Regions from separate parts of the Peribacillus sp. YIM B13482 genome, predicted to be linked through region 1. Evidence: a T-box and tRNA genes for the amino acid it is inferred to sense, from the RefSeq annotation. Region 1 holds a T-box; the other holds one or more tRNA genes.
The links. The T-box of region 1 lies ahead of glyQ (glycine--tRNA ligase subunit alpha). A T-box ahead of a tRNA ligase gene usually reads a tRNA of that ligase, here a tRNA-Gly.
Positions count from the first base shown of each region.

Region 2: it has a tRNA-Gly gene. The T-box ahead of glyQ (glycine--tRNA ligase subunit alpha) is inferred to sense a tRNA for this amino acid. The anticodon was not compared.

Region 1 covers NZ_JBHZPF010000058.1:6,972-22,327, reverse strand. The annotation lists gene yqfD (sporulation protein YqfD) at 14-1,201, shown strand; gene ACFX4L_RS21295 (PhoH family protein) at 1,205-2,164, shown strand; gene ACFX4L_RS21290 (HD family phosphohydrolase) at 2,358-4,529, shown strand; gene ybeY (rRNA maturation RNase YbeY) at 4,526-5,002, shown strand; gene ACFX4L_RS21280 (diacylglycerol kinase family protein) at 4,980-5,357, shown strand; gene ACFX4L_RS21275 (cytidine deaminase) at 5,396-5,794, shown strand; gene era (GTPase Era) at 5,787-6,716, shown strand; gene ACFX4L_RS21265 (YqzL family protein) at 6,816-6,959, shown strand; gene recO (DNA repair protein RecO) at 6,993-7,745, shown strand; T-box leader at 7,804-7,980, shown strand; gene glyQ (glycine--tRNA ligase subunit alpha) at 8,075-8,971, shown strand; gene glyS (glycine--tRNA ligase subunit beta) at 8,958-11,027, shown strand; gene ccpN (transcriptional regulator CcpN) at 11,155-11,829, shown strand; gene ACFX4L_RS21240 (pyruvate, water dikinase regulatory protein) at 11,846-12,667, shown strand; gene ACFX4L_RS21235 (YaiI/YqxD family protein) at 13,182-13,637, shown strand; gene dnaG (DNA primase) at 13,689-15,356, shown strand, end outside.
Region 2 covers NZ_JBHZPF010000042.1:4,977-20,332, reverse strand. The annotation lists gene ACFX4L_RS18175 (ATP-binding protein) at 1-864, shown strand, start outside; gene ACFX4L_RS18170 (response regulator) at 869-1,816, shown strand; gene ACFX4L_RS18165 (FecCD family ABC transporter permease) at 1,929-2,936, opposite strand; partial or broken gene ACFX4L_RS18160 (FecCD family ABC transporter permease) at 2,933-3,939, opposite strand; partial or broken gene ACFX4L_RS18155 (iron-hydroxamate ABC transporter substrate-binding protein) at 4,004-4,924, opposite strand; gene ACFX4L_RS18150 (ABC transporter ATP-binding protein) at 4,875-5,723, opposite strand; gene nfsA (oxygen-insensitive NADPH nitroreductase) at 5,992-6,741, opposite strand; gene trmL (tRNA (uridine(34)/cytosine(34)/5-carboxymethylaminomethyluridine(34)-2'-O)-methyltransferase TrmL) at 6,828-7,316, opposite strand; gene ACFX4L_RS18135 (amidase domain-containing protein) at 7,384-8,247, opposite strand; gene ACFX4L_RS18130 (DUF421 domain-containing protein) at 8,519-9,211, shown strand; gene queG (tRNA epoxyqueuosine(34) reductase QueG) at 9,680-10,819, opposite strand; gene ACFX4L_RS18120 (B3/B4 domain-containing protein) at 10,925-11,593, shown strand; tRNA gene ACFX4L_RS18115 (tRNA-Gly) at 11,853-11,926, opposite strand; gene ACFX4L_RS18110 (YbjN domain-containing protein) at 12,117-12,530, opposite strand; gene ACFX4L_RS18105 (FUSC family protein) at 12,685-14,637, opposite strand; gene ACFX4L_RS18100 (NADP-dependent oxidoreductase) at 15,021-15,356, opposite strand, start outside.

The DNA of each region.
Region 1 (15,356 bases):
CCGGGAGGTCTCCATGAAAAACCAATGGACAAACTATTATACAGGCTATGTAAAAGTGAAGGCATATGGAAAAGGCGCAGAACGGCTGATTAACATGCTGACGAGAAGAGGGCTGCATATCTGGGATGTGAAGCGCGTCGGCAGCGAAGCCCTGATTTTTCATATGGATGTTAGGGATATCCCTAAACTCCGTCAGGTCATGCGTAAGAGCGATTGTAAAGTAAAATTCATGCAGGGAAAGGGTGTCCCTTTCCTCATGAAGAGGGTTATGAAAAACAGCGGATTTTTAGTGGGCCTGATCGCTTTCCTGCTTTGCATATTTGTACTTTCCAATATGGTATGGGGCATCGAGGTACAAGATGCCAAGCCGGCAACCGAGCATGCCATCCGGAAAGAATTGGACAAGATGGGCGTGAAGATCGGTAAAGTGCAATTCTTTGTTGATGATGTGGATACGATTCAGCGTAAGCTGTCGGACCGGATTGGTGCATTGACATGGGTGGGGGTAGAGCTAAAGGGAACGACATACCATTTCCGGGTTGTTGAAAAACGGCAGCCTAAAGAAGTCGAGAAAACATCTCCACAGAATTTGGTAGCTTCCAAAAAAGCGATCATCACTAATATGTTCGTTGAAAAGGGACAATCTATAGTTAATGTGAATGATTATGTAGGAAAAGGACAGCTTCTTGTTTCAGGACTGATTGGAAAAGAGGATAAACAGGAAATTGTATCCGCAAAGGGAGTAATAAAAGGGAAAACGTGGTATAAAGCGAAAGTGGATGTTCCGTTAAAAACCAAGTTTGCTGTTTTTAACGGAAATGAAACGAGTAGGCACTTTTTGAAAATGGGGGAATTTTCACTGCCTATTTGGGGATTCAAGGATCCGGGATATGAAAAACAGGTAAAAGAAACGACAGTGAGGCCGTTTCACTTTCTTCAATGGGAACTGCCCATTTCTTATAAACAGGTGACCTTAAGGAGCAAGGAAGACATTGTTCGGAGTTATACAGAGGAAGAAGCGGTGAAGGAAGGCAGGAAAATGGCTAAAGCAGAATTGGAAAAGCATTTAGACGAGGAAGATGAAATCGTCGAAGAAAAAATTTTGCACGAAAGCATAGAGAATGGTAAAGTTAAATTATCTATACATTACCAAGTTATTGAAGATATAGCGATTGGACAGCCAATCATTCAAGGAGACTAACGAATGGCAGATGATGTGAAAGTAATTAAGCTGGAAATAGAGTCACCTAATGAAGCGATCGCTTTATTGGGCAATGGGGATTCAAATGTGAAAGTGCTTGAAGAGGAGCTAGGCATTTCCGTCATTACCCGGGGTGAAGCGGTGAGTGTTGCCGGGGATATCGAGCGCGTAACGATGGGACAGGAAATACTTAAGGCACTATTGACAGTGATCAGAAAAGGAATTGCAATCAGCTCTAGAGATGTGCTTTATGCAATTGAATTGGCAAGAAAAGGCACCTTGGAGTATTTTGGTGAATTATATGATGAGGAAATCGCGAAAACGGCTAAGGGGAAATCCATTAAAGTCAAAACTATCGGGCAGAGATACTATATCCAGGCAATAAAGAAACATGACCTGGTATTTGGAATTGGGCCTGCCGGAACCGGGAAGACCTATCTTGCTGTTGTAATGGCGATCAATGCATTGAAAAATGGACATGTAAAACGGATCATCCTGACACGTCCTGCCGTCGAAGCGGGCGAAAGCCTGGGTTTTCTGCCTGGTGATCTAAAAGAAAAGGTAGATCCTTACCTACGGCCGCTGTATGACGCTCTCCATGACCTCCTTGGGATGGAACAGACCCAACGGATGATAGAGCGCGGAACGATCGAAATAGCTCCTCTGGCTTATATGAGGGGCCGTACGCTTGAAGATGCCTTTGTCATTTTGGATGAAGCCCAAAATACGACGGAAGCCCAAATGAAGATGTTCCTGACCCGGCTAGGGTTCGGATCGAAAATGGTCATTACGGGAGATCGGACCCAGATTGACCTTCCAAAAGGCATAAAGTCAGGTCTTATACGGGTAGAAGAGATCTTGAAGAATGTTAAAGGCCTTTCCTTTGTTTATTTTGAGCAAAGTGATGTAGTAAGACATCCGCTTGTCGCCAAAATCATTACTGCTTACGAGCAGGCAAAGTGATAAGAAAAAAATCCGCCATTTTCAATCGGCGGATTTTTCGTGATGTGACTAAATGACCTATCTTTTTGGCTAAAAAGTGGATATGGAACGAAAGAAGGTTTACATTTATCAATACGAGGTGAAAATTTACATGAAAACTGTTATGATTTTACATATCTAGAATAATAAACATCATTTTTTAGGAGGACCTTCCTTGAATCGTATCCAGAAATTTTTCACTAAAATAAAAGGGCTGTTGGTCCATCGCTTTTTTCAAGTGTTATTGTTTATCATACTTGGTTTGTTTGCGTATGGGTTAATGTTCTCCAACGTCAAGCCGGAAAAGGTCGAGGTAGAGCTTTTTAAGCCTTCGGAACAAACAATCCGTTCAACGAAGACTGTGGAAGATACCTATAAGACCGAACAAGAAAAAGAAGAGATTTCAAAACAGGTGGCTGATGTATATTCATTAAAAAAAGAATATGCCAAAAATAAAGTCGATCTGATTTCATCCATCTTCGATTCAGCGATTGAGGTGAATAAAGAAACGGACCCCGATAAAGAGCATGATGATGATGGTAAAGAAAATAAAAAAGGGACCATAAAGACGGATGCTCAAAAAGTTTCCATATTAAAAGAAAAATTGACCGATGAAGTCAATAAAAATATTGAGGAATCCGTTTTCCTTGCTTTAGTCCAGGCGGATGAAGATGAGTTGAAAATAGCGAAAGATTCAACCATTACTGCCGTGAATAATGTGATGAGCTCCCGCATCGCTGCCAGTGACGTCGAAAATGCCAAGAAAAAGGTTGTAGAGGAATTGGGCTATATGAGCATTAATAGCGATATGAAGAAAGCTTCCAATTCCCTAGCGCGCACGGCAATCATTCAGAATGTGTTTTTCGATAAGGATAAAACCGAGGAACAGCGACGGAAAGCGGTCGAAAGCGTGGAGCCAATCAGAATCCTCCAGGGACAGATCATCGTAGAAGAGAACCAGTTAGTGGACAGGGATGTATATAGGCAGCTTGAACTGGCAGGCTTTTTAAATACGGAGTCTACCATTTACCCGTATATCGGCCTGCTGCTATTCATATTTCTGACTTTTGCCGCTTTTTATTACTTTTTCTACTTTTCCATTTCCAAAAAGGATAACAAGTACAATCAGTTATTGATCTTCAGTCTTGTCTTTATCCTTTCAATGGCTACCATGAAAACGGTCAGCATTCTGGCAGACCTGAAAAACTCGAATTTGGAATACATTTTCCCGGGTGCCATGGCGGCGATGCTCATCAAGATATTATTGAACGATAAGTTAGCGGTAGCCATGATCATATTGTTAGGTTCATATGGTACGATTATATTTAATGGTGATACGCCTGGTAATCTGGATTTCTCGATGGGGCTTTATATCATTTTCGGGGGATTGACGGCAATCATCATTTTATCGCGGCCCAATTTCAAATCAAAGGTTCTGGTTGCAGGGCTACTATTGTCTTTAATCAATATGGCATTCGTATTTTCGCTTATCTTCATCATGGACGGCCATTATACTAGAATGGAGTATTTATATTATGCTGTTGCTGCGATAGGTTCTGGAGTTGGTTCAGCTGTTTTGACCATGGGCCTTTTACCGTTTTTCGAGGCTGGTTTCGGGATCTTATCATCTATTAAGCTTATCGAGCTTTCGAATCCCAATCATCCGTTACTGCGGAAGATCTTGATTGAGGCTCCGGGGACTTATCATCACAGTGTAATGGTCGCCAATTTGGCAGAATCGGCTTGTGAAGCCATTGGGTCTAATGGATTGCTGGCAAGGGTCGGCAGTTATTATCATGATATCGGTAAAACGAAACGGCCGCACTTCTTCATCGAAAATCAGATGAACGTGGAGAACCCGCATGATCGGCTGCCGCCTGAAACGAGCAGGGATATCATCATCGCTCATGCCGTAGATGGCGGTGAGATGCTGCGAAGCCACAAATTCCCGAAAGAGATAGTGGATATTGCAGAGCAGCATCATGGGACAACTTTATTGAAATTTTTCTACCATAAGGCAAAAAAACAGGATGATGCCACACTGGAATCGGCTTACCGGTATCCCGGGCCGAGGGCGATAATGAAGGAAGTAGCTGTCATAGGCATTGCCGATAGTGTGGAAGCTGCAGTCAGATCGATGCAGCACCCAACCCCAGAGAAAATTGAAGAACTGGTAAGTTTCATCATTCAGGACAGGATTCAAGATGGTCAATTTGATGAATGTGACATTACTATGAGAGAATTGAGTATCGTGAAGCATTCCTTATGTGAATCGCTTAATGGTATCTTCCACTCCAGGATTGAATATCCGGAGGCGGATAAATTAGGACAGAAGGTGAAAGAATGATTTTAGCTATCGATTTAATGGATGAAACGAACGAAGTAACGGAAGAAGCTCAGCGACTTGTTGAAAGCATTCTGCAATTTGCGGCTAAAAAAGAAAACATTGAAAAAGATACCGAGCTATCAGTTACATTTGTAGACAATGAGAGAATTCGGGAAATCAATAAAGAATATCGTCATAAAGATTCAGTAACCGATGTCATTTCTTTTGCACTTGAAGAAATGGGGGAAGATGAAGTGGAAATTGTCGGGGGGGAAATGCCCCGCATATTAGGCGATATTATCATTTCCATTGAACGCACGAAAGAGCAGGCTGAAGAATATGGGCATTCTTTCGATCGTGAACTTGGATTTTTAGCACTGCATGGCTTTCTTCATTTATTAGGTTTCGACCACATGAATGAAGAAGATGAAAAAGAGATGTTTACGAAACAAAAGGAGATCTTGGAAGAATATGGACTTTCAAGAGAAGGGTAAAAAAAGGTATCCATTATTAAAAAGTTTCTCTTTTGCCTGTCAGGGAATTTTGGAGGCTGTTCGAACGGAACGCAACATTAAGATTCATTTCGCGTTAACGGCAATCATCGTTTTCTTTGGCTGGTATTTCTCATTGAATGGGATGGAATGGCTTTTCATTTTGGCGGCCATAGCCGGTACGATTACGTTAGAGCTCGTTAATTCAGCGATTGAAAGGGTAGTTGATCTGGTGACGGATCAAATCCATCCCCTTGCCAAGCAGGCAAAAGATATTGCAGCCGGCGCAGTATTCATATATGCTATATTCTCCATAATAGTTGGATTGATTATCTTTTTGCCTAAGTTTGGCCTGTAGGTTGCCAAATGGTACTCAATTTGAAAGGAAGATGTGAATTGAATACGAATGAATTGATTGAGGAAGCTAAAAAAGCTAGAGAAAAAGCTTATGTACCTTATTCCAAATTTAAAGTGGGGGCAGCCCTTTTGACCACTGATGGGAAGGTCTATCATGGTTGTAATATAGAAAATGCTGCGTACAGCATGTGTAATTGTGCCGAAAGGACCGCTTTATTCAGCGCTTATGCCCATAACGATAAAAAGTTCACTAAACTTGCAGTCGTGGCAGATACCGATGGTCCTGTTTCTCCATGCGGGGCGTGCAGGCAGGTTATTTCAGAACTGTGCGACCAGGATATGCCGGTTGTTTTGACCAACTTAAATGGGGATATAAAAGAACTAACAGTACAGGAATTGCTTCCAGGAGCTTTTTCACCGGAGGATTTAAATGGATAAATTATTTGATGATACACAAGTAAAAGGTTACAAATCAGGTTTCATTTCGATAATTGGACGACCTAATGTTGGAAAGAGTACATTTCTGAATCGGGTCATCGGTCAAAAGATCGCGATTATGAGTGATAAACCCCAAACTACAAGAAATAAGGTTCAAGGCGTACTTACGCAAAACGATTCACAAATGATTTTCATTGATACACCCGGCATTCATAAACCAAAGCATAAGCTTGGGGATTTCATGATGAAAGTGGCAACGAATACATTGAAAGAAGTCGATTTGATTCTCTTCATGATCAATGCGACTGAAGGATACGGACGCGGTGACGAGTTTATCATCGAAAAACTTCAAACCGTAAAAACTCCTGTTTTCCTGGTTGTAAACAAAATAGATGCGATGCATCCAGATGATTTACTTCCAATCATTGAAAAATACCAACAGCTTTACCCTTTTGCGGCAGTCGTTCCGATTTCTGCACTTGAAGGAAATAACGTCGATACATTGCTTGAACAAATCAAGGAACACCTACCTGAAGGTCCCCAGTTTTATCCAGCTGACCAAGTGACCGACCATCCGGAACGTTTTATCATTTCCGAATTGGTCCGCGAGAAGGTATTGCACCTGACGCGTGAGGAAATTCCGCATTCAGTGGCTGTTGTCATCGATTCAATTAAAAAAATGGATAACAGTGATACCATTAATGTCATGGCGACGATCGTTGTCGAGCGTGATTCACAAAAAGGCATCGTCATCGGAAAGCAAGGGAAAATGCTTAAAGAAGTCGGTAGCCGTGCCAGAGTGGACATCGAAAACTTATTGGGCTCGAAAGTTTTCTTGGAACTTTGGGTAAAGGTACAGAAGGATTGGCGTAACAAAGCCAGCCAGCTTCGCGATTATGGTTTCAATGAGAGCGAGTATTAATTAACAAAATTTACGAGTCATGAAAGTTTGGAAAACGGTCAAGCTAATCATATGGTCGGATATTCATATTGCTAGTTAAAAATGAAAGGTGGGCTTTATATGTTGGATTTTACCTGGGAATTATTTAGTGAAACAGGTAATGTGGACACCTATTTGCTTTTTAAGGAGATAGAAGTCGAAAGACAGGAAAGACCCTTGGTATTGAAAGATGAGCTAGCAGAAATTGATTTTCCTGTTTCATAGGTTAGTCTTGGCGAACATGGGTGGTGTCTTGGTATGCTCCAAAAATGTGAGGGCATTGTCATAAGGCGAACTGCATATGGAGAAAATAACAAAATCATTACTATATATACCCGAGAGCTAGGAAAAATTGGTGTTATGGCTAGAGGAGCCAGTAAACCTAATAGCAGGCTTGCTGCCGTCACACAGCTTTTTTGCTCCGGGTATTTCCTTGTAACCACTTCAACCGGACTCGGAAGTCTTCAGCAAGGCGAAATGGTCGATTCACTCCGTTACATACGGGAGGATCTTTTTGCGACTGCTTATGCTTCTTATATTGTTGAGTTGCTTGATAAAAGCGTCGATGATAAAAAACCGAATCCATATTTGTATGAATTGCTTTTGCAAACCTTGCATTACATAAACGAAGAATATGACGCAGAGGTTTTGAAATTCATTTTTGAAATGAAGATGCTGCCCGTCAATGGGATTAACCCAGTGCTGAATCAATGTGCTGTTTGTGGCGAAACGGAAGGGGAATTCGCCTTCTCGCTTCGGGAAGCGGGCTTTATTTGTCATCGCTGTCTCGGGAAGGATCCCTATCATTTTAAAATTTCACCTGCAGCCGTCAAATTGCTGAGGATATTTTATTATTTCGATTTATCAAGGCTAGGAAACATTTCCGTCAAGCCTGAAACGAAAAAGGAAATCCAAAAAATAATAGATGCTTATTATGAGGAATATTCCGGTCTCCATTTGAAATCAAAAAAGTTCCTAAAACAGATTGATACGATGAAAGATATGTTTTAAGATCTACCCTATTGACATTCCATGCTAGTTTGTATAAAATTCTAATCATCAAAATAAGAAGATTGCGTTGATGGAAAAGAGTATCTGTCATTCTCCATAAAAAGCGAACCCGGGACGGTGGAAGCCGGGATATGGATTTACAGGGAAGGGCGTTTCCGGAGCATGTTGCTTTGAAAAGAGGCCGTTTTATAAACGGCAATTAGGGTGGAACCGCGGGTATACTCTCGTCCCTATGCATTTCGCATAGGGACGGGAGTTTTTTGTTTGCCTGTTAAAGGATTCCGATCCTTAATTTTTAAAGAGCCGTTTAAATAACCTGGAGGTGTACGATGAATATTCAAAATATGATTTTAACGTTACAAAAGCATTGGTCTGAACAAGGCTGCATATTAATGAATGCTTATGATGTAGAAAAAGGGGCAGGAACGATGAGCCCATACACATTCCTGAGAGCCATTGGACCTGAGCCTTGGAGTGTTGCTTACGTGGAGCCATCCCGCCGTCCGGCTGACGGTCGTTATGGCGAGAACCCTAATCGACTGTATCAGCATCATCAGTTCCAAGTGATCATGAAGCCGTCGCCTGACAATATCCAAGATTTATATTTGGATTCATTGCGCGCTTTAGGGATTAATCCGCTAGAGCATGATATTCGTTTTGTGGAGGACAATTGGGAAAACCCATCACTAGGGTGTGCTGGTCTCGGTTGGGAAGTATGGCTTGATGGAATGGAAATCACGCAATTTACATATTTCCAACAAGTGGGCGGCCTTGAATGTAAGCCGGTTTCCGTGGAGATTACATACGGGATCGAACGTCTCGCCTCTTACATTCAAGATAAGGAAAACGTATTTGACCTGGAATGGACAGAAGGATTCACGGTCCGGGATATATTTGGACAGCCGGAATACGAACATTCAAAATATACGTTTGAAACATCCGACCTAGATATGCTGTTTCAACTTTTCACGATGTATGAAAAGGAAGCGCATCGCCAAATGGAAGAAGGGCTTGTGCATCCTGCCTATGATTATGTTTTGAAATGTTCACATACGTTTAACCTTTTGGATGCCAAAGGTGCCATCTCGGTGACGGAAAGAACGGGATATATTGCCCGCTGCCGTAACCTAGCGCGTAAGGTCGCTAAAACCTTCTATGAAGAGCGGGAAAAATTAGGCTTCCCGATTCTGAAAGTGAAAGGGGAGAATACAAATGAGCAAGCGTGATTTGTTATTGGAAATTGGATTGGAAGAGCTGCCAGCACGTTTTGTGACAGCATCCATGAAACAGCTGTCAGATAAAGTGCAGAAATGGCTAATGGAAAAAGCGATTGAATTCGGAGAAGTTGAAGCGTTTTCCACACCAAGACGTTTGGCCATATTGGTGAAAGACGTGGAAGAATCACAAAAGGATATTGAAGAAGAAGCAAAAGGACCGGCTAAGAAAATAGCTTTGGACAGCGAAGGCAATTGGTCTAAAGCCGCATTGGGATTTGTCAGGGGCCAAGGCATGACTTCAGAGGATATTTATTTTAAAGAACTCAAGGGTGTGGAATATGCCCATGTGAATAAATTCATAAAAGGACAGCCGACTGTACAGCTGTTATCTGAGCTTGCTGAAATCATCAGCGGCATGACGTTCCCGAAAAACATGCGTTGGGCCAATCAAGAGCTCCGCTTCGTCCGTCCGATTAAATGGCTGATTGCCTTATTCGGAAATGAAGTGGTGCCATTTAGCATCGCTGGTGTCGAGACGGCCCGTGAAACAAAGGGACATCGTTTCTTGGGCGATAGCGCAATCATCGAGCAGCCGGCACGGTACGAAGAAACGTTAAAAGAACAATTTGTAATGGCGGATCCGGATAAACGCAGACAAGTTATTCTAGATCAGATTAAAGGGCTAGAGCAGGAAAAGGGCTGGATCATCCCAGTCGATGAAGAACTGCTTGAAGAAGTCAATAATTTGGTGGAGTATCCAACGGTGTTATTTGGACACTTCGAAGAAGAATTCCTTGAGCTTCCTCCAGAGGTCCTGATCACTTCAATGAAGGAGCACCAACGTTATTTCCCTGTCAAAGATCAGGACGGCAAGCTACTTGCTTTCTTTGTAACCGTGCGTAATGGTGATGATCGCCATTTGGATAAGGTTTCTAAAGGAAATGAAAAAGTATTGCGTGCACGCCTATCGGATGCAGCATTCTTCTATAAAGAAGATCAGAAAAAAGAGATTTCAGCTGCTTTGAAAAAGCTGGACAGCATCGTTTATCATGAAGAAATTGGTACATTGGCCGAGAAAACTGCCAGAGTAACTGCAGTTACCGGAGTCCTTGCGGATGCCTTGAATTTAAAGGCGGAAAAAGAAATGGCCCTTCGTGCAGCGGAAATTGCCAAGTTCGATTTGGTGAGCCATATGGTTTATGAATTCCCTGAATTGCAAGGGTATATGGGTGAGAAATATGCACTCCTAAAAGGAGAAACCAAGGAAGTGGCCGCAGCTATCAATGAACACTATATGCCGAGGCATGCGGATGACAATGTTCCGCCTTCTGTTATTGGAGCGGTTGTTAGTTTAGCTGAAAAAATTGATACTTTGTCTTCATTCTTCGCTATTGGCGTCATTCCGACAGGTTCCCAGGATCCATACGCACTAAGAAGGCAGGCGAGCGGTGTCGTCCAAATTCTAGCGGAGAAGAAATGGAATATCTCTTTAGAGGAGCTTATTGTTATAGGTCTTAAAGGTCTAGAATCAAAAGGTATCTTAAAACGTGATCTTGAGGATGTTAAATCTGATATGTTCACATTCTTTAAAGCGCGTGTCAAACACCTGCTGCAAGAACAGCAAATCCGTTACGATTTGATTGACGCAGTTCTGGTCAATGAGATCGGTTATATCCACTCCATCGTGGAACGTGCACACGTCTTGGATGCGAAAAAAGACGAAGCAGGATTTAAAGAAAGTCTGGAAGCTTTAAGCCGCGTCATGAACATTGCCGTGAAATGTGACAATAAAGTGACAGTCGATCCAACTTTCTTTGAAAATGATCAAGAAAAAGCGCTATACGAAAAATATCAAAATATAGCAATTCGTTATACTGAATCTAAAGATGAGAATGAGCGGTTTGAACAGCTTGTTTCGCTCCAATCGGAAATAGAATCATATTTCGAGAATACAATGGTCATGGCAGACGATGAAGCAATCCGCAGTAACCGTTTATCTCTTATGAAGGAAATCAGTGATTTGGTTGCAGGTTTTGCTGCCATGAATAAAATCATCCTTACATAATTGAAAGGGTGTATGGAAATCGGAAACACTTTAAACAAGGGTTTCCGATTTCTATAAAAAGATAAATGGTCAATAAATAGGACAAACATGCCCTTATTAAATAATTTAGTATATAATTATTAAATGAATGACTTTTGTTACTTTACTCTGCGAAAGCAGTGGGGTGGTGATTATAATCCAACTGAATAAGCGTCAGGAACAGATTTTACAAATTGTAAAAGAAAACGGACCGATTACTGGAGAGCATATTGCCGATAGATTGAACCTTACTAGGGCGACTCTTCGTCCAGATCTAGCCATATTGACGATGGCAGGTTTTCTTGATGCCAGGCCGCGGGTCGGGTATTTCTATACAGGCAGGTCAGGAACACAGCTTTTGACCGACAGCCTTAACCATCTTTATGTACGAGACTACCAATCGATCCCGGTCGTTGTTGACGAGGGCATTTCCGTATATGATGCGATCGTCATGATGTTTTTAGAAGATGTCGGGACAATGTTCGTTGTCGATAAGCATGCATTGCTTGTTGGTGTCTTATCAAGGAAAGACTTGTTGCGTGCGAGTATTGGGAAACAAGAGCTTAACTCCATTCCAGTCAATATCATCATGACTAGGATGCCCAATATTACAATGTGTTCAAAAGAAGACCTTTTGATTGATGTTGCCAAAAAATTGATTGATAAGCAAATCGACTCATTACCGGTCGTCAAAGACACAGAAAAAGGCTATGAAGTAATTGGAAGAATTACAAAAACCAATATTACGAAAGCATTCGTAGCTTTGGCTGATGAAGGCTATTAGGGGGCTTGCAAAAGGAATGACGGAGAATATGAACGGTTCTATTATATATGTTGTATCGGATTCAGTAGGGGAAACAGCGGAATTGGTTACAAAAGCAGCTGCAAGCCAGTTCTCGGGATCTGCTTTTTCCATAAAGCGAATTCCGTACATTGAAGATGAACAAAACGTGGATGAAGTGATTTCACTGGCTAAATTAGATGGGGCGATCATTGCTTATACCCTTGTGAAGCCAGCTATTAGAGCGTATATGAAAGCACAGGTCGAAAAAGAAAACCTGTCTGCTTATGACATTTTAGGGCCGCTTATGGACATCCTTCAGGAAAGGGCACCAAAAGGGCCTCTTAATGAACCTGGTCTTGTAAGAAAGCTGGATGATGATTATTTCAAGCGTGTGGAAGCCATTGAATTTGCAGTGAAATATGATGATGGACGTGATCCCCGAGGCATTTTACGTGCTGATATCGTCCTTGTAGGTGTTTCACGCACTTCAAAAACACCGTTATCACAGTATTTAGCCCACAAACGCTATAAAGTGGCGAATGTACCTTTAGTGCCTGAGGTGGAACCCCCAGAAGAGCTGTTTTTGGTGCCGCCTGAAAAATGCATTGGTTTAAAGATCAGTCCGGAAAAGCTGAACCATATTCGCAAAGAACGATTAAAGTCACTCGGGCTCAATGATCATGCGATTTACGCAAATGTGGAGCGAATAAAAGAAGAATTGACATACTTTGATAAAATCATATCAAGGCTGAACTGTCCAATTATTGATGTAACCAATAAAGCTGTTGAAGAAACAGCCAATTTGATCATCAATATCCTTCAAAACAAAAATCGTTGATCCATATAATCAAGGCAAACCAAAATGTGAGCTTGACACTTTAAGTGTCAGCTCACATTTTAATGCCAAGGTCAATAAAGGGAATATCAAGAATGAATTGAAAATAAATACATATAATTCCTCTTCTTTTCCAAATGCAAATTCATTGATTTGCATGAAAATAAAATCGGAATTTAAATGTTGGCATCTTCTAATCAAATAGACTATAATAAAAAATTGTGAGAAAAAAGTAATCTTAAGGTTTAGACTTAATTAATAAGGAATAAACTAAAGGTTAATGAGATGTCAAGGTTTTTATCATAAAAATAATTCGACATGTTCCGTATAATTCAAAATGGGTGGGCCTTATTCAAGGGAAAAGTGGCGCTTTCACTTAAGAAGGCTGGTATTCCTTGAAGAATAAATGTTGGCTTCTTTAGAGGGAACTCTATGAACCAATGCTGAAAATTCACTATATCTTCATAAAGTTTAGGGGAGAAAAAGGATTATGCAGAAAGATGTAGAATTAGAAGGTATGAATAATAAACCTACCATACACGTCGATGCCGATGCATGCCCGGTGAAAGACGAGATCCTTCATTGTGCAGGATTGCACGATGTTGAAGTCTGTTTTGTTGCATCATATAAAAATATGATGAATAACCCTGAAGGTAAATGGGTATATGTCGATGCAGACAAAGAAGCGGCAGATCTTTATATAGTAAACTCAGTAAAAAAGGGTGATATTGTCGTTACTGCAGATATTGGTTTGGCTGGGACCTTGCTTCCTAAAAGCGTTTATGTTCTTTCGCCTAGGGGAAAAGAATACACCGAAGAGAATATTTTCATGCTATTGGATATGCGTTATCAGTCGGCGAAACTCCGCAGGCAGGGTAAACATACGAAAGGGCCGAAAGCATTCACAAAGGAAGACCGTACATGTTTTACAAATAAACTTTTGAAAACTTTGTCGAACTTTGCAGGGAATTAGGAAACAGTATCGAATTAGAAACTATCACCAGTATTGCAAGGTGGAAAAATGATAAATGGCCGTATAGAAGATGAAAAAATTAACCAAATTCGCGAAGCTGTTGACATTGTTGATTTAATTGGTGAGTATGTCCAGCTGAAGAAGCAAGGGCGCAATTATTTTGGCCTTTGTCCTTTTCATGGTGAAAACTCGCCCTCGTTTTCCGTTTCAGCGGAAAAGCAAATCTTTCACTGTTTTGGTTGTGGGGCAGGCGGGAATATTTTTACCTTCTTAATGGATATAGAAGGCTACAACTTTGTGGAGTCTGCAAAAGTTTTAGCTGAAAAAGGAAATGTTCCTTTGGATGTTGAAATTAATAAGGATTCCAAGCGTTCTAACATGCCTGCAGGCTCTCAGCAAATGGTTGAAGCCCATGACCTGCTGCGAAAGTTTTATCATCATCTCCTCGTTAACACGAAGGAGGGCCAGGATGCTCTCGAATATTTACTTAAACGAGGGTTCACTGAAGAGACGATAGAAAAGTTCCAAATTGGCTACTCTTTGGATTCATGGGACTTCGTATCCAAGTTTCTTTTAAAACGTGGGTTTCCAGCAGAATACATGGAGCAGGCAGGGCTTATTATTTACAGGGAAAAAGACGAGTCATATTTTGACCGTTTCAGAAATAGAGTCATGTTTCCAATTATGGATCATCAAGGAAATACGATTGCGTTTTCAGGGAGAGCGATGGGGGACGATGAGCCCAAATATTTGAATAGTCCTGAAACGCCAATCTTTAATAAAAGTAAAACTTTATATAATTTCCATCATGCAAGACCGCACATACGAAAGAAAGAACAAGTAGTCATTTTTGAAGGCTTTGCCGATTGTATTTCAGCTGTTCGTGCAGGTGTAGAAAATTCAGTCGCTACAATGGGGACTGCCCTGACGGAACAGCATATCCAGCTTTTAAAAAGAAATACTGACCAGATACTTATTTGCTACGATTCGGACTCTGCGGGATTGAACGCAGCCAATCGTGCAGTTAATATGCTACAGGACCATGACTTTTCCGTGAAAGTCGCTCACATGCCTGATAACTTGGACCCCGATGACTACATAAAGGAATTCGGTGAAAAAAGCTTTGTTTCTGAAGTAATAGGGGACAGTTTAACCTACATGGCATTCAAAATGCATTATTTGCGTCGAGGGAAAAATGTAAATAATGAAGGAGATCGAATTCAATATATCGAAGAAGTCCTTAAAGAAATTTCGCGATTGCCCAATGCAGTGGAGAGGGATCATTATCTCCGGCAGTTATCCTCTGAATTTTCCCTATCATTGGATGCGCTGGAACAGCAGCAGCGACAGGTGTTCTTTACGGAACGCAAGAAGGGGGCACTGCCGCAGCCTGCAGCCCAAAAGAAAATGGCCCTGCAATATGAGCATAAGTTAAAGCCTGCTCATCATAATGCTGAAACGAAGTTGATTGCCCATATGCTAAAAAGCAGGGATATGACTTTTAAAATTCAGCAGCTGCTTGGGCAAACGGTCTTTCATGTAGACGAACATCAGGCAATCATCACCTATTTATATGCGTTCTATGAAGATGGACACGAACCGGATACAAGCTTTTTCCTTACTTATTTACCGGATCCAAACTTGAGAAGGATCGTTTCGGAAATAGAAATGATGTCAGTGAATGAGGAAGTTACCGATAAAGAACTGACCGATTGTATA
Region 2 (15,356 bases), on a different contig from region 1:
TTAGGTTCATTAAATGAGATGATCGTGATCGCATTCGGACACAGTTTTATCGTTTTAAGCTTTTTTAATATGATGAAACTTTATGAGGCACAATCAAGAGAAAGGCAAATCAGAAAACAAAATGAACACATGCTGATGCTCATTTCCAATTTATATGAGGAAACGATTCATTTAAGAAAAACATTAAAAAATGCAGAGAATATAACAAAGGAATCGTATGATTTGTATCGCGATTTAAAAGAACGGGAAAAACGGGAAAAGCAACCCCATGTTCTTACACAGCAATATAGTCAAAGAGCATTGCGCATTGCGGGTGAAATGCATGAAGTTAAGAAAGATAATCAACGAATTTTTGCTGGTCTCTCTAAATTGATTTCTAATGAGAGTTTTAAGGATTATATGGAAGCTGCTGAACTTATTCGATTAATTATCCGAATTAATGAAAAATATGCCTTATCACTTGGAAAGGATATTCAATTTGAATACTCTTTAGATGGAAACACCGATTCACATTATCATGTATATACCGTATTATCTCTTTTCAATAATTTAGTCGCAAATGCAGTGGAGGCAATTAAAGAAAAGGGAATCATTAGTTTAAGTTTGAGTGAACTTTGCGATAATGTAGAATTTAAAGTTGCTGATAATGGTCCTGGGATCCCTAAAAAATATCAGACCGTTATATTTAAACCTGGATTCACTTCAAAATATGATCATTTCGGGACCCCTTCAACAGGGATTGGACTCTCATATGTTAAAGAAGTTGTGAAAGAACTGGGAGGGGATATCCTATTTGAGAGTAAGATTGACGGCGCTGTTTTTTCTATAAAGTTACCAATCCATAAGTTGATACAGAAAGGATGATTCCATGCGTTTTTTTATAACAGATGATGATTGTGCTATACGTTCGAACTTAAGCCAAATTATAGAGAACGAAGATTTAGGAGAAGTGGTAGAGGAAGCGGAAGATGGCAGTCAATTAGAAGGACATATTTTGAATTTAAAACAAATTGATATATTATTTATTGATTTATTAATGCCCATCCGGGATGGCATTGAGACACTTCGTCATATAAAAAGTACATTTAATGGAAAAATAATAATGATTTCACAGGTTGAATCAAAAGAGCTGATTGGTGAGGCATACTCACTCGGAATCGATTATTATATTACTAAACCAATTAATCGCATTGAAATATTAACAGTTATCCGAAAGGTCATGGAACGTATTCATTTAGAAAGATCGATCACTAATATCCAAGCCTCTTTAAATAGTGTATTGAATTTTGAACAGCCAAAGGCTGATAAATCAAATAATTTTAATGAAAAAAGCATAAAAGAGGTGGGCGAATTTTTATTATCGGAATTAGGGGTTGTGGGAGAAAATGGGGCAAAGGATTTAATTGAAATGCTTCAGTATTTATTCATGTATGAACGGACATTTACTTTTGAACAGCATTTCCCGACTCTTAAAGATATCTTTGAAGAAATTACAAAAAAAAAGCTCGGAGCATCAGCTGCGCAAGTTGATATTAATCGAGAAATGAAAGCTGCCGAACAGCGAATACGCAGAACGATCAACCATTCGTTAAATCATTTTGCTTCGCTCGGTTTAACGGATTTTTCAAATCCAAAGTTTGAAAATTACGCTTCTAAATTTTTTGATTTCACAGTCGTTCGCCAAAAGATGAAAGAACTGCAAAATGATTCAACGATCGTCCTTACTCCTACCCGGGTAAATACAAAAAAATTCATTCAAGTATTTTTTTTCGAAGCGAAACGATTGAATCCAGAGGAAATAAATAGATATAGATAAATTCCATAATTAAAAATAAATAACTATGGAATTTTGTTTGATTCTACAAAAGGAAGTGCTCAAAAAAAGCGTAAAATCCCCTGAAAGATTTCAAGGGATTTTAGCAATGAACTCACTTCTTCAACAATAAATACATGAAATAAGGAGCACCGATCAATGCAACCATGATACCTGCAGGAATCCCCTCAGGTTCAACAATATTACGACCTATTGTATCGGCAAGCAACAATAGCCATCCACCGATTAAAATGGCAACTGGAATGAATAATTGATTTCGAGGTCCCACCAAAGATTTTGCTATATGGGGGGCCATGAGTCCAATGAATGCAATTCCGCCTGTAACAGAAACGGCAGCCGCAGCCAGTGCGACAGCTGTGATTAGCAATACGATCCGTTCCTTTTCAATCGATACGCCCACTCCAATTGCGATTGGTTCACTTAAACCAAGCAGATTCAAACGGTTTGCTTTATATAAAGTGAATGGAATGAGGATGATTAACCATGGAAGAATAGCCCAAATGAAGGGCCAATCCGTACCCCATATATTTCCCGCCAACCATTTTGCAATGAAATCGACTTTTGCCCGTTCCGCTGATGAAATGAGGACAATCATCAAGCCTGAAAGCGCCATTGAAAATCCTACGCCAATCAAAACTAACCGAACAGGTTCAAGGCCAGCCCTTTTCTTAAATGAGAGTATATATATTAAACAGGCCGCCAGTAACGCGCCTATAAAAGCGACAAGTGGGATCATGTAAACAAACGAACCTGTATCAATCGGGAAAAACAAAAAGAAAGCGGCAATGGCAACACCAGCTCCTGAGTTGATTCCGATGATTCCGGGATCGGCTAAATCATTACGTGTGATTCCCTGTAAAATGGCTCCCGACAGTGCAAGGGCCATGCCTGCTAAAAGGGTAATGATGATCCGCGGTAATCGGACAGAATATAAAATGAATTCCTCTTTAAACGTCCCTTGCCCGAAAAGCGTTGGAATCAGTCGCCCTAAAGAAAGATTCGAATACCCCGAACATGTCCCAATAATGATCGTTATGATTATGAGTGCGAATAATGCACCTAATATCCATCGCTGTTTTTTGATTAAAGCTGACTGGATCATGAAAATGATTTACCTCCTTTACGCACGATTAGGAGGAAGAAAGGTAAACCTATCATCGCAACAACCGCTACCACAGGTGTTTCATATGGAGAATTTATTGTCCGGCCTATCGTATCGGCAAGAAGCATGAAAGTGGCGCCTGAAATCGCTGACATAGGCAGGATGAATCGATAATCCGTACCAACGATTGCCCTAACCATATGGGGGACCATTAACCCGATGAATACCATATTCCCAACAAGAGCAACGGCAGCACCAGCTAGGAGAATGATGACTACGAAGAGGACCGCCTTTATTTATGTTGTCTTTTGACCTAATCCTAACGCCACTTCTTCACTTAAGCTAAGTATTGTGAGCTGTCTAGAAAAGATAAAGGAGATCAGGATGCCTATTACAATAACTGGGACGATTACACGGAGCTGCCCCTATGATGTTCCGATATTCCCGCCTGCAGTCCACATCGAAACATCCTTTGATACCTTGAAATAAATACCGACCCCTTCCGAAACGGCAAATAGGAATGCAGAGACTGCAGCACCAGCCAATACGATCCGTAAAGGAGAAAATCCTCCCTTTTTCATCGCACCTATGCCGAAAACCATGGTAGCCCCCACTGCGGATCCAATAAAACACGCAGTCATTATCCCTAAGTTATTAGCTGAAGGAATAAATGCCAAAGTTATGGCGAGACCTGCATTGGCACCTGCCGTCAATCCAAGCAACCCTGGATCAGCAAGTGGATTTCTAGTCATTCCCTGCATGATGGCACCAGAAACGGCAAGTGCCGCACCAACAAAGATTGCACCCACTTCACGGACCGGATTTCCCGAATGATGGAAATCTTATCACCGGTAGCATTTGATGTCAGTGCTTGCCAGACATCTTTGACGGTAGCATCTGCCGCACCAAATGCCATCGAAATAAAGAACATGCCCATGGATGCAGCAATCCCGATGATCAGTTTATATATAAATGGGATGAAACGTTTATTCTCATTAGTCATCTGTCTCTCATCTCTTTATTTATAGAATAAAAGGAGAGGTATTTGAATCCCTCTCCTCGCTGTATTATTTACCTAGAAAACTTTTGGAAAAGAAGTCTATTTGGTAATCTAATGTTATTGGATCATTGAAGTAAAATTCTTTCGCATTAGCTTCAAATAGTTGATTGTTTTTAACAGCAGGAATGTTTTTATACGTATCTGTTTATTGGAATGAATTATCCTCATCTTTATTATTACTCAAAATCACATAATCACCGGCATAGTCTGCCAGAACTTCTAAAGATAAAGCAAAGTAACCATCTTTCAACGCCACTTCTTTTACTTTTTCAGGCATGGCCAAATTCATTTCTTGATAAAGGATTTCCGTTCCACGTCCCCAATTATCACCAAATACATAGAACTGTTTGTCAAACTTTTCAAATACGGAAACGGTAGTATCTTCACCGATTTTAGCTTTTATGTCTTCACCGGTTGTTTTTGCACGTTTTTTGAAATCATCCACCCAAGCCTGGGCTTCTTTTTCTTTATTCAAAAGCTTACCAATTTCTATGTGCTGCGTTAAATAGTCCACTTTTCCGTATGTATACGTAACGGTTGGAGCAATTTCACTTAATTTATCGACATTTTTAATCGTTGATAAACCAATGATTAAATCCGGATTCAACTCCATGATCTTTTCCAGGTTTTCGTCCGTCACTTCTTCGACATCCTTTAGTTCTTTAAAGTTCGGGTTCATTTTAGACCAGGAATCTACCCCTACAAGGTTAACATCCAAAGCCATTACGTTACCTGCGAAAGTAGATAGTACTACAACGCGCTTTGGATCTGCAGGAACTTCAACAGGGCCGTTTTCAGATTGGTAAGTGATTGTACCTGATTTTTCCTTTTTGGAAGTGGAGCCTTTTTCTTTTTTGGTCGACTCGTTACCACAAGCACTAATAATTAACACTAACAGCAGTATAAACGGGATCATTATCTTTTTCATTTGATGTCAAATCTCCTTTTAATAAATTGTAGGTGCTGCACATTGGTTTGTTCGTTCGTTGATTTCGTCCGATTACCGCATCAATATGGAATACTTCCTTAAGCACATCATGAGTGATGACTTCTTCACAATCTCCTGCTTTGACTATTTCCCCTTCTTTTAAGGCAATGATATAGTCGGCAAAGCCAGCAGCTTGGTTTAAATCATGAAGGACCATGACAATCGTACGTCCCTGTTCTACATTCAGCCTCTGTAATAGTTCTAAAACCTCTAGTTGATGCGCCATATCCAAATAGGTGGTCGGCTCATCGAGGAAGATGATTTCCGTTTCCTGGGCAAGGGCCATGGCAATCCAAACACGCTGGCGCTGGCCACCTGAAAGAGCATCCACCGGACGGAACTTAAAGTCTTTCATGCCGGTCACTTCAAGTGCCCAATCAATCACATCATAGTCCTTTTGGGTCAGACGCCCAAAACCTTTTTGATAGGGAAAGCGCCCATATGATACGAGCTCGCCAACTGTCAAACCACTTGCACTCTCGGGTGGCTGCGGAAGTATGGCCATTTTTCTTGCAAGGATCTTAGTGCTTTCTTTTGAGATATTCACCCCATCTAAAATAACCGTACCTGATTGGTTTGGAATGATCCGGGTGATCGCTTTCAAAAGTGTGGATTTCCCACATCCATTTGAACCGATGATCGTTGTGATTTTTTTATCTGGAATTTCCACACTGAGATCTTTTACAATTAAATGTTCATCGTACCCAATATTTAAATTCTCTGTATATAGGCGAACCATTTTTTAACCTCCATTTACTGAAAAATAGGTAAGTAAAGACTCAATTGAAAATGATTATCATTACCAATACTTTAATCCTATAATTCTATCTAAATATATTGTCAATAGTTAGTTCATGGGTATATAAGAAGACAACCTTTTAGAACTTTCGCCTGAAAAGTTTTACCAATTGATAAATGAAAACAGTGAAGATCCCGGAAATAATTCCGGGATCTTCACTGTTTGGCGCATGCTCAGGATTTTGAAAGGATGTCCCTTAAGTCATCAATCAATGTTTCTTAAATCCTTGCTTCTCCACGTAATCTTTCATGTACAGCCTGCTTTTTTTTCCAAGCATGCCAGCCATTTGCTCGGTCCAGGTGTCTTTTCGTTTACCTTTAGTCCGGCTTTCGTAATAACTGGAAATCGTTTCATTGTACTCTTCAAGTTGTCCGATGAACTCCTGCTTATCCTCCTGATATCCATTTTCATGATAGATATTGGACTTCGGCAAACGGGGCTTTTTATCCGAACGGTTTTTCGGATATCCAACCACTAAAGCGAATAATGGAATAACCCGGTGCGGTATATTCAAAACCTCAGACACTTCCGGGAGATTATTGCGTATCCCGCCGATATAGCAAATGCCAAGTTCCATCGATTCTGCGGCCAATGCTGCATTTTGAGCCGCCAGAGCAGCGTCAATACAGGCAACCATGAATTTCTCCGTACTTTCAATCGATTCAGTCAGGTCCATGTTTTCCATTTCGGAAACCATATCCTGACGATATAAATCGGCGCAAAAGACGAATAGATGTCCATTCTTCTCTACATAAGATTGTGGTCCGGCAAGTTCAGCAAGCTTGGCTTTCTTTTCCGGATCGGTTATCCCTATGATTGAATACGCTTGAATATAACTTGAAGTCGATGCAGCCTGGGCGCATTCCACAATCGTATTGATTTGCTCCTCAGACAATGGCTTGTCCTCAAAAGAACGAATGGAACGGTGATCTAAAATCTTCTCAATTATTTTATTCAAAGCTCTCACCCCTATTGAATATGTAAAGTGAAAAATCCATCATCGGGGCTGTAATTCCCCCGATGACAGTAAGCCAGTGATGACACTCAACCTTTTGTTTTCAAATCCAATTCACGGTAATTTTGCTGTCTCAATGCTTCATAAATCAAGATGGCAGCCGTGTTCGACAGATTAAGGGAACGTACTTTATCCGTCATTGGAATCCGAAGGCACCGATCCATATTTTCTTGGATCAGCTCTTTCGGGAGACCCGTCGTTTCACGGCCAAAAATGAAGTATATCTCACTGTCTTGATCACTGTAATCGAAGCTGGAATGCGGCTGCTCGCCGAATTTCGTTAAGTAATAAAATTCACCGCCGGCATTCTTTTCGTAAAACTCTTCTAACGAATCATAATAATGGATCTTTACATTCTCCCAGTAATCGAGCCCAGCCCGTTTGAGCTGTTTGTCATCCGTTGAGAAACCAAGCGGGCGAATGAGATGCAAAGACGTATCCGTCCCTGCACACGTTCTTGCAATATTGCCTGTATTTGCTGGAATCTGTGGTTGATATAAAACTACATGTATTGCCACTTCATATTCACCTCTAGTTTGAACTTCACCTTAATTATAGCATTAAACAAAAAAGACTAAAAACCAATCACCCTCCATCCAAAATCACAAAGAATTTATAAACGATGTTCGGTGTATATCTAGTCGAATCCTCATACGTCCAATACCGGTGACGGCTATTCATCGTATGGGCATTCACAAGCGGCATCCCATCCTGATCCTTCGCGGTTACAATCAAGTTATGATCAAACCGTCCGTCCCCTTCAAAATCTATACAGAGGATATCACCCAAATTCAATTCCTCTGCCGTCTCCACCTGCTTTGTCCTGATGGCATTCCCGGATTTTAGCAGATGATATAAAGAATGTGCCGTCGTCCAAGTGTAACTCCAGCTTTTTCCTCTTATCCACCAGCCCTTACTTTTGTTTGGCGCCCCCCACATCGGAATTCCTCCCGCATGTAGACATTGTGAAATGAAATTCGTACAATCATCAGTGAATTTATGATACCTTGGATTGAATTCATTCCACCAACGCTCGGCATATTGGACGGCCTTCATCCGCTCATACTTATATGCAAGACGATTTGCGCCGGGATCACATTTTGGCTGTGCCTCTTCCGTTTCAAAGCTGGGAACCAACTCACATTCATCCACTATATACCCATTTCGAAATCGAGCTTCCCTTTCTTCCATTTCTTCTTCAATATAAAATGAATCCTCCTTTTTCAATAAATATTGCAGGTGCACTTGATAAGTCAGGACTGTATCCATGTCTTCCTTTCTCTTCGAATGAACCTTGCCTGCTGCATTCACCCGAACAATTTCCGCTGCACGGTTCCTCATCAATTCCTTTTTCAGATGTAATTTCCTTTCACTCCGTTCCTGATTATCGGAAGTATAAAACTCCACTCTTTCTTGTAAAAGGCGTTGCAATTGTTCCCTCAAGTTCATGCCCTCCTTCTTACCATCTATGCTAATGTGTATGTGCGAAGGGGATTAAAATGCACCTGACGATTTCCTCCCGCCTTTTTACGATTTTAAAGGGCAATCCAAACAACCCTCACATTCATAAATTTTAAAGTCACGTGTGATGTCTTTCCGTATGGGTCGATTACAGTATGGCTTTTTTTATACTGAATTATAATCAAAGTAATATTGGGGAAAATATAAGAATGAATACACAATTTTCTAACCTGTTTAGACCAGATTGGAGACGGAAATTTTGAGCTTTATTGAAGTGTTAAGTAGGGTAGTTGCTGCTTTTGTGGTTTTACTATTGATGACTCGAATTATGGGAAAAAAGCAAGTAAGTCAGTTGACTTACTTTAACTATATTACAGGTATCACTATCGGCGCGGTGGCTGCTTCCATCACAATCGATACAAGTATTGATTTGGTTGACGCCTTCGTTAGTTTAATCGGTTGGTCCGTACTTACTATTCTTGTAAGCTTCATTAATTTAAAATCTCCAAAAGCTCGTATAATACTTGACGGCGAACCTACAATTGTAATCAAAGATGGAAAAATCCTAGAGAAAGCGTTGAAAGGGGAAAAATTAAACATGGATGACCTTAGCATGCTATTGCGAGAACAAAGCATATTCTCCATGCAAGAGGTAAACTATGCCGTTTTAGAACCAAATGGTCAATTGTCTGTCTTAAAAAAAGTGGATAGCCCGAGTGTTTCCAAAAAGGATATTACTTATGTGAAACCATTATACATACCTACAGAAATTATTGTGGATGGAAAAATCGTTCCTCATAATTTAAGTAAACTGAGTTTAAACCAAAGCTGGTTGGAAACGCAATTACAGCAGTTTGGTGTATGCCTAAAAGATGTATTTTATGCTGAAATACAAAGTGATGGCACTTTGTATATAGATAAAAGACAAGATGACCAGTTTCCTCCACGTTAAGAGGAAAAGGGGGAGCTCAAGTCATTTAAATTTGGACAGTTATGCTTTTAGAGCTAAGGATTTGCTGATTATTAACAGCCCAATAATCTCTCTTTTTAGGTACCCGCAGGTATATATATAAACAAATATTTTCACCATAAGGAATAGAGTAGCAACTAGTTATTCAGAATGGCAAGTGTCCAAAAGAAGTGGTGCTGCAGCTCATCTTAAGTATGAATTTGTAGATGCCGTAACAAATATACCCGTATAACAACAATCTTATTACGGGGATGTAAGTACTGCTGATAGTCGATACTGGTTTTATCTTCTGTTCAATAATGTATTTACTACAAAAAACTACTACTTAGTGGTTACAAATTGGGAGCTATCCGGTTAACTTTAGTGGTAATGTCTATAACTAGAAAAAAGAGAAAGAAGCTGTCCCAAAAGTCATTTACGACTTTTAGGACAGCCACTACATCTTAAATATCATTTTGTTTCCAAGGTAAACTGCAGTCCCTTTTCAATTTCCGCCAGTACCTCTTCATCCGTTTCCTTCATTCGTGCTTCTTCCAGAACGGAAACGGACTGCCCCCGGCCAATTTTCCCAACCGCCCAGGCCGCCGTTCCCCGTATGACGGGCCGCGGATCATCCTTCATGACCTGGATCAGTTCGGGCAATGCCGTTTCGTCTTTGAAGTGGGCCAATGCTAAAATGGCATTTCTTTGGATTGGTTTTTTACCGCGCCAAGAGCCAGATACATGGCCGTATGTCTCCTTGAAGTCCCGATTTGAAATCGTAAGCAGAGGTTTCAACAGCGGTTTCGCTAACTCGGGGTCGGGTTCCATTTCTTCATGAAAATGAAAATCCATTCCTTTGTTTTTCGGACAAACGGTCTGGCATGTATCACACCCATACAAACGATTGCCAATTTTCGTCCTGAACTCATCCGGCAGGAAACCCTTTGTCTGGGTTAAGAATGCAATACAACGCTTGGAATTTAGCTGGCCACCCTGAACGAGCGCACCTGTCGGGCAAACATCGACACATTTATTGCATGTCCCGCATTGATCTTCCATCGGTTGATCCGGTTCAAATGGCAGGTTGGTAATCATGTCTCCCAAGTATACAAAAGACCCGAATTCCGGAGTGATGATCATACTGTTTTTTGCACTCCAGCCAATTCCTGCACGCTCAGCCACTGCCCTATCTGACAATTCGCCCGTATCTACCATTGACTTCACCACTGCCCCTGGCACTTTATCTTTAATGAAACCCTCAAGTAACTGCAATTTATTACGGAGAACGGTATGATAATCCGTTCCCCAAGAAGCCCGGCAAAAGATCCCTCGCCGCTCACCTTTTGTGCTTTGCGGAGCATCCTTCAATTTTGACGGATAAGCAAGTGCAATCGAAATGATGGATTGCGGTTTTTCGAATATCAATTCAGGCCTGACCCTTTTTTCTATATCGCCTTCTTCAAACCCTGACTGATAATCCAGTTCCTGTTGACGTATCAGGCGAGCTTTCAATTCGGCAAAAGCCGTGGCCGATGTAAAACCGATTTTATCTATGCCGATCTCTTTACTATATAAAATCACTTCTTGCTTGAATGCATTCATATCCATATTAATCACCTACGTTCATTCAGTATTCCGATCGAAGCTTGTATCCATTTCAAACCATTGCTATCTATGATAAACTAATTGCAATCATTTTTGGAGGTGAAACGCTTGGAAATTACCGTATCAGCTAATCTTAGCAGTAAAATCCCCCAATTCAAAGTTGGGATCATTACATATGAAAACATCGAAGTAGGTCCCTCCCCGCAAATGGTGAAAGGGAGACTTCAACTATTTCAGGAAGCTCTTTTCTTCGACCTTGAAGAAAAGGAATTGACCGACTTTTCCGGCATTAAAGTGTGGCGGGAGACTTTCAAGGCTGCAGGGACCAACCCGTCACGGTATCGCCCCTCCGTTGAAGCCCTGTACCGCCGCGTAAAAAAACAGAATTACTTGACACCCATCCATTCAGCCATAGATTTGAATAACTTCTTCTCCCTATTATATGAAGTTCCGATCGGCATTTATGATGCGGAAAAGGTATCAGGAGACATCTTGATTAAGATTGGCGAGGGGACGGATGGTTATGACGGTTTGAACGGCCGCTTGAATTCCATGGAAAATATGATTACATCAGCCGATCATGAGGGCGCATTCGGAAGCCCATACGTTGATTCAGAACGCACGAAAGTCACCGAAGAAACAAAGAAAGCCATCCAAATCATTTATTTACAACCCAATACTCCAATCACAGAAGCACATCAACTAACAAAATCCTTGATGGACATGTTCCTTGAAATCCACGGTGGTGAAGGGACTTACTCGATTGTAGAAGGCTAATCAAAATTGAACGGAAATAAACCCTTTCCACAATCGGAAGGGGTCTTTTCGTAAACTTTCCAAACTTTTAAAATAAATTACATTCCCATCGATCCATCCCTTCAGCTCATTCAACCCCTTCCCAAATTTCCGCCCCCATAAAATGCAGGTAATTTGGACAATAAAAAAATCCCACTGTAAACAGTAGAATTCTTGTAATAATATTTAAACGCAAAGCTTCGTTCTCCAGGTAACGAAACCCTACGTTATGAGTATGTATTGGAGCGGGTGAAGGGAATCGAACCCTCATCATCAGCTTGGAAGGCTGAGGTTTTACCACTAAACTACACCCGCATGTCCTTGTAGAACTTTGTCGAATTACCAATCAACAAAATTAATTATATAGTTTAATGTGAAAAAATGCAATAGTTCTTTTAAAAAAATTTAATAATTAATGTATTGTAACGTTAATATATTCATTCATTCTAGTAGAGATGTTAAAAAGTCCCCTGATTCAGAGAACTTTTTCATCCTTTATGATGATTTAAGACCAAATGACTTCCATTAACCGCGGATAAACCTGCTGTGCCGTTTCAAGCAGCATGATTAACTTCCTGAACGCCAGATCCGGTACGATATCCCCCTCAATGGAGTATGAATACCGAATGGAAATGGTTCCATTTTCTTCATACAGCTTGGAATACCTAAAATTAGCATTATATTCATTCAACAGTGTATGTACATCCTGTTTCTTTTCAGGATTCTTCAATTCGGCGACATTAAAGCAAAATAAGTCCGCCACATTTTCATCTTGATTGAAAGCAAATACTAAAAGAACCTTCCACCCGTCCTTTAACTTTTGTTCAGCTCTAAAAAAGGTGGTGCCATCTTCATTCAACTCATTCATATAGATTTTCTCACTAGTTAAAAAATCACGAAATTCAGCAACGTTTGACATGGTTCATCACCTTTCTGTTTGTAAGTACATTTTATAATGAAAACTGGCATTTTTACAGACTTTTCTATAATCCTACCAATTTCATCCTATTAACAGAGGCGAAGAAATCCTTTTTTAATTGAATGGGAGTCAAATATGAACTCCCTTATTAGAATCAATAGATTGATTCGCCAGTTGCTTCCCCGCAAAACTGAAGTGCTTCTTGAAGGTCCAAAATCTCCTGGCGAATTTTTGAATATCCTTCAATTTCAGGCACTTCTTTATTAGTATGTGATCGACCTTTATCTGCCGCTATCGCCATGGTTTCGAAAACATACAGCATTTGTGCGAGCTCCCGCTCTGAAAGGACTGGCCGTTCAGGCCAGCTAGCATTTAGATAATAGCCCAACTGTTCTATCGAAAATATAACGGGCCAAAAAGATTCCAGTCTAGCCTTGTTTTTGAATATCTCACCAAGGGATGCATTGTAAACCGTTAATAGATTCACCATATTTGTTTGCATTTTGTTCCTTTCGCTGCTTTCATCAATTGCAAGGTCATTATCTTTCTCAGAGAACGCCATCAATAATAACTGCCCCTGGCTTCGAATCGTTTTGGCCATCAAATGATTGAGAAGACTGGATGCAGAACGACTGCCGAGTAACAGCGCCCCAATAAGACCTATCAAGCTTCCAACGACGATATCGGTTATTCTTACAGTCGCAAAAAAACTGAAATCATAGCTTTGAGATGAATATTCCGCCATGATTAATGCTGAAGGAGTAAAAAACATCGCTGCCAATCCATAATTCCGAACGATGAAAAGCTCTGTAATGAATGTCAACAGTAAAATGATCAAAACGATGATGAACTCGTTATGAACGGCTGCTAGAATTAAACTTGCTATCAGGAGTCCGATGACCGTCCCGAAAGTCCTTTGGACCGCCCGATGGAATGTGGCGATTATGGTCGAACCCGACATAACGGCCGCACAGGATAAGGGAATCCAGTACGAACGGTTAAAATCGGCGGAATAGGCGATGATGGCGGCAATGGTAAGGATTGTTCCATATCGAACGGAAGAGAGAAAGACAATTGAATTCTTATCGAACGCCCCAAGAAAAATGGTTTTTAAAGAAGGCTTTGAGATGGTTGCTGCTTGATCGATTTTCTGGACAGGTTCATTCATGATGGCATCTGCATTATAAATCTTCATGAATAACTCTTCCACCTCTTCAGTCATTTGGTCAGGTTGAAGGATCTTTTTTTCATTCTTTGTTTTAGATGCAATGGAACCGGTAAGGGCACGAACGGATTGACCTAATTCTGGCGGCAGTACGATATTTTTGTTCAAGGAAATTTCCAGAACCTCCAAGAATATGGCATTCGCATGTTCATTCAGTAGGAACAACCGCTTTAACTCATCTGGGCTTCGCCTGTTTGAAAACCCGGCTAACAGTGTATCTTCAGCCTGTTTCATCGCCAATACCGTTCCCTGTCTTGCTTTATTGTATTTCTCGGTTCCCATGGAATCAAAGAATGCCCCCAATTCTCTGTACACCTTTTCCACCGCAAGCGATTCTGGTCCATGAGGGTTGAAAAACCACCCTAACATACAGATTATCCAAGATAGTGTCCCACCCATTAAAACGAGGCCCCCACGCAACGGAGCCAGACTTTGATCAACGGGCATACCTGTCGCAAGCGCAAAGCTCAAGACGAAGAATACCGCCGAAGGACCGGTAATCTTTAATGCACCAAATATAAAAAAAATACTTGCCCCGATGATCCCCATCATTATGGCTGTTCCCAATTGGTATGGAGCCAAAAGCGTCCCTAATACAACAGATAAAGCAAGACCCACCATCACAAAGAAAATCTTTATAGCTCTTTGGTGATACGGTTGGTTAAAAACGTATAAATAAGTGAAACCTCCGATCCCTGCCAGTAAACCGTACGCTAAATTTCCGAATAATAAGCCAATAAAAACAGGTAAGGCAGCAGCTATGCCTGCGCTTAGTGCTTTTATCCAAGGAAATGGATTCTTCTTTATTTCAAAAGCCTGTTTAAATGTCGTATGTATCGCATCTGATTTCAGAGATTCGGAAGGGTGCTTATTTTCACTCATTTTCAATTTATCCTTTCATTAATGATTCTATTGACTCTGCAGTGAAAGCTACTGATAAGATGACTGCTAATAATTAATATCCTTCATATGGATAAAAAGATACCACTAAAGGTAAAAGCAAAGTAGATTGGAACGGGTGTGCGAGACTCCTGCGGGAAAAGCGCGTCCAGGGAGACCCCGCAGGCGCAAAGGCACCTAGGACGGATTGCCTGCGCAAAGTGAGTGCCTATAGGCAACGTTCAAATTTGCCTACAGTCTGGGATATCTTTTTATGAAAAGGAAAACGGCCTTTTCTCGATTGAATATCGAAAAAAGGCCGTTTTTATTATAAGCTGCTTAAAAATCACAACAAAGGACCTTCCTCAGCTTTATTTCCATAATACTTAGAGTTGAGCGAATTCAGGTTCCGCAACTTTTACAAGCTGCTTACCGAGGTTCGTTCCTTTAAACAAACCTAAAAATGCATCAGGTGTGTTTTTGAACCCTTCAATAATCGTTTCTTCATACTTCAGCTTTCCTTCTTGAAGCCACTTACCTAAATCCGTCGCACCCTCTTGGAATCTAGCGGCATAATTTCCAACTGTGAAACCTTTCATAAGTGCACTCGTTTTGATCATCGCCGATTGCAGACGCGGTCCTAGATCTTTCCCTTCTGAATTATACGAGGAAATCGCTCCGCATAATGGAATTCGGGCATTCGCATTCAAAAGTGTGAAAAC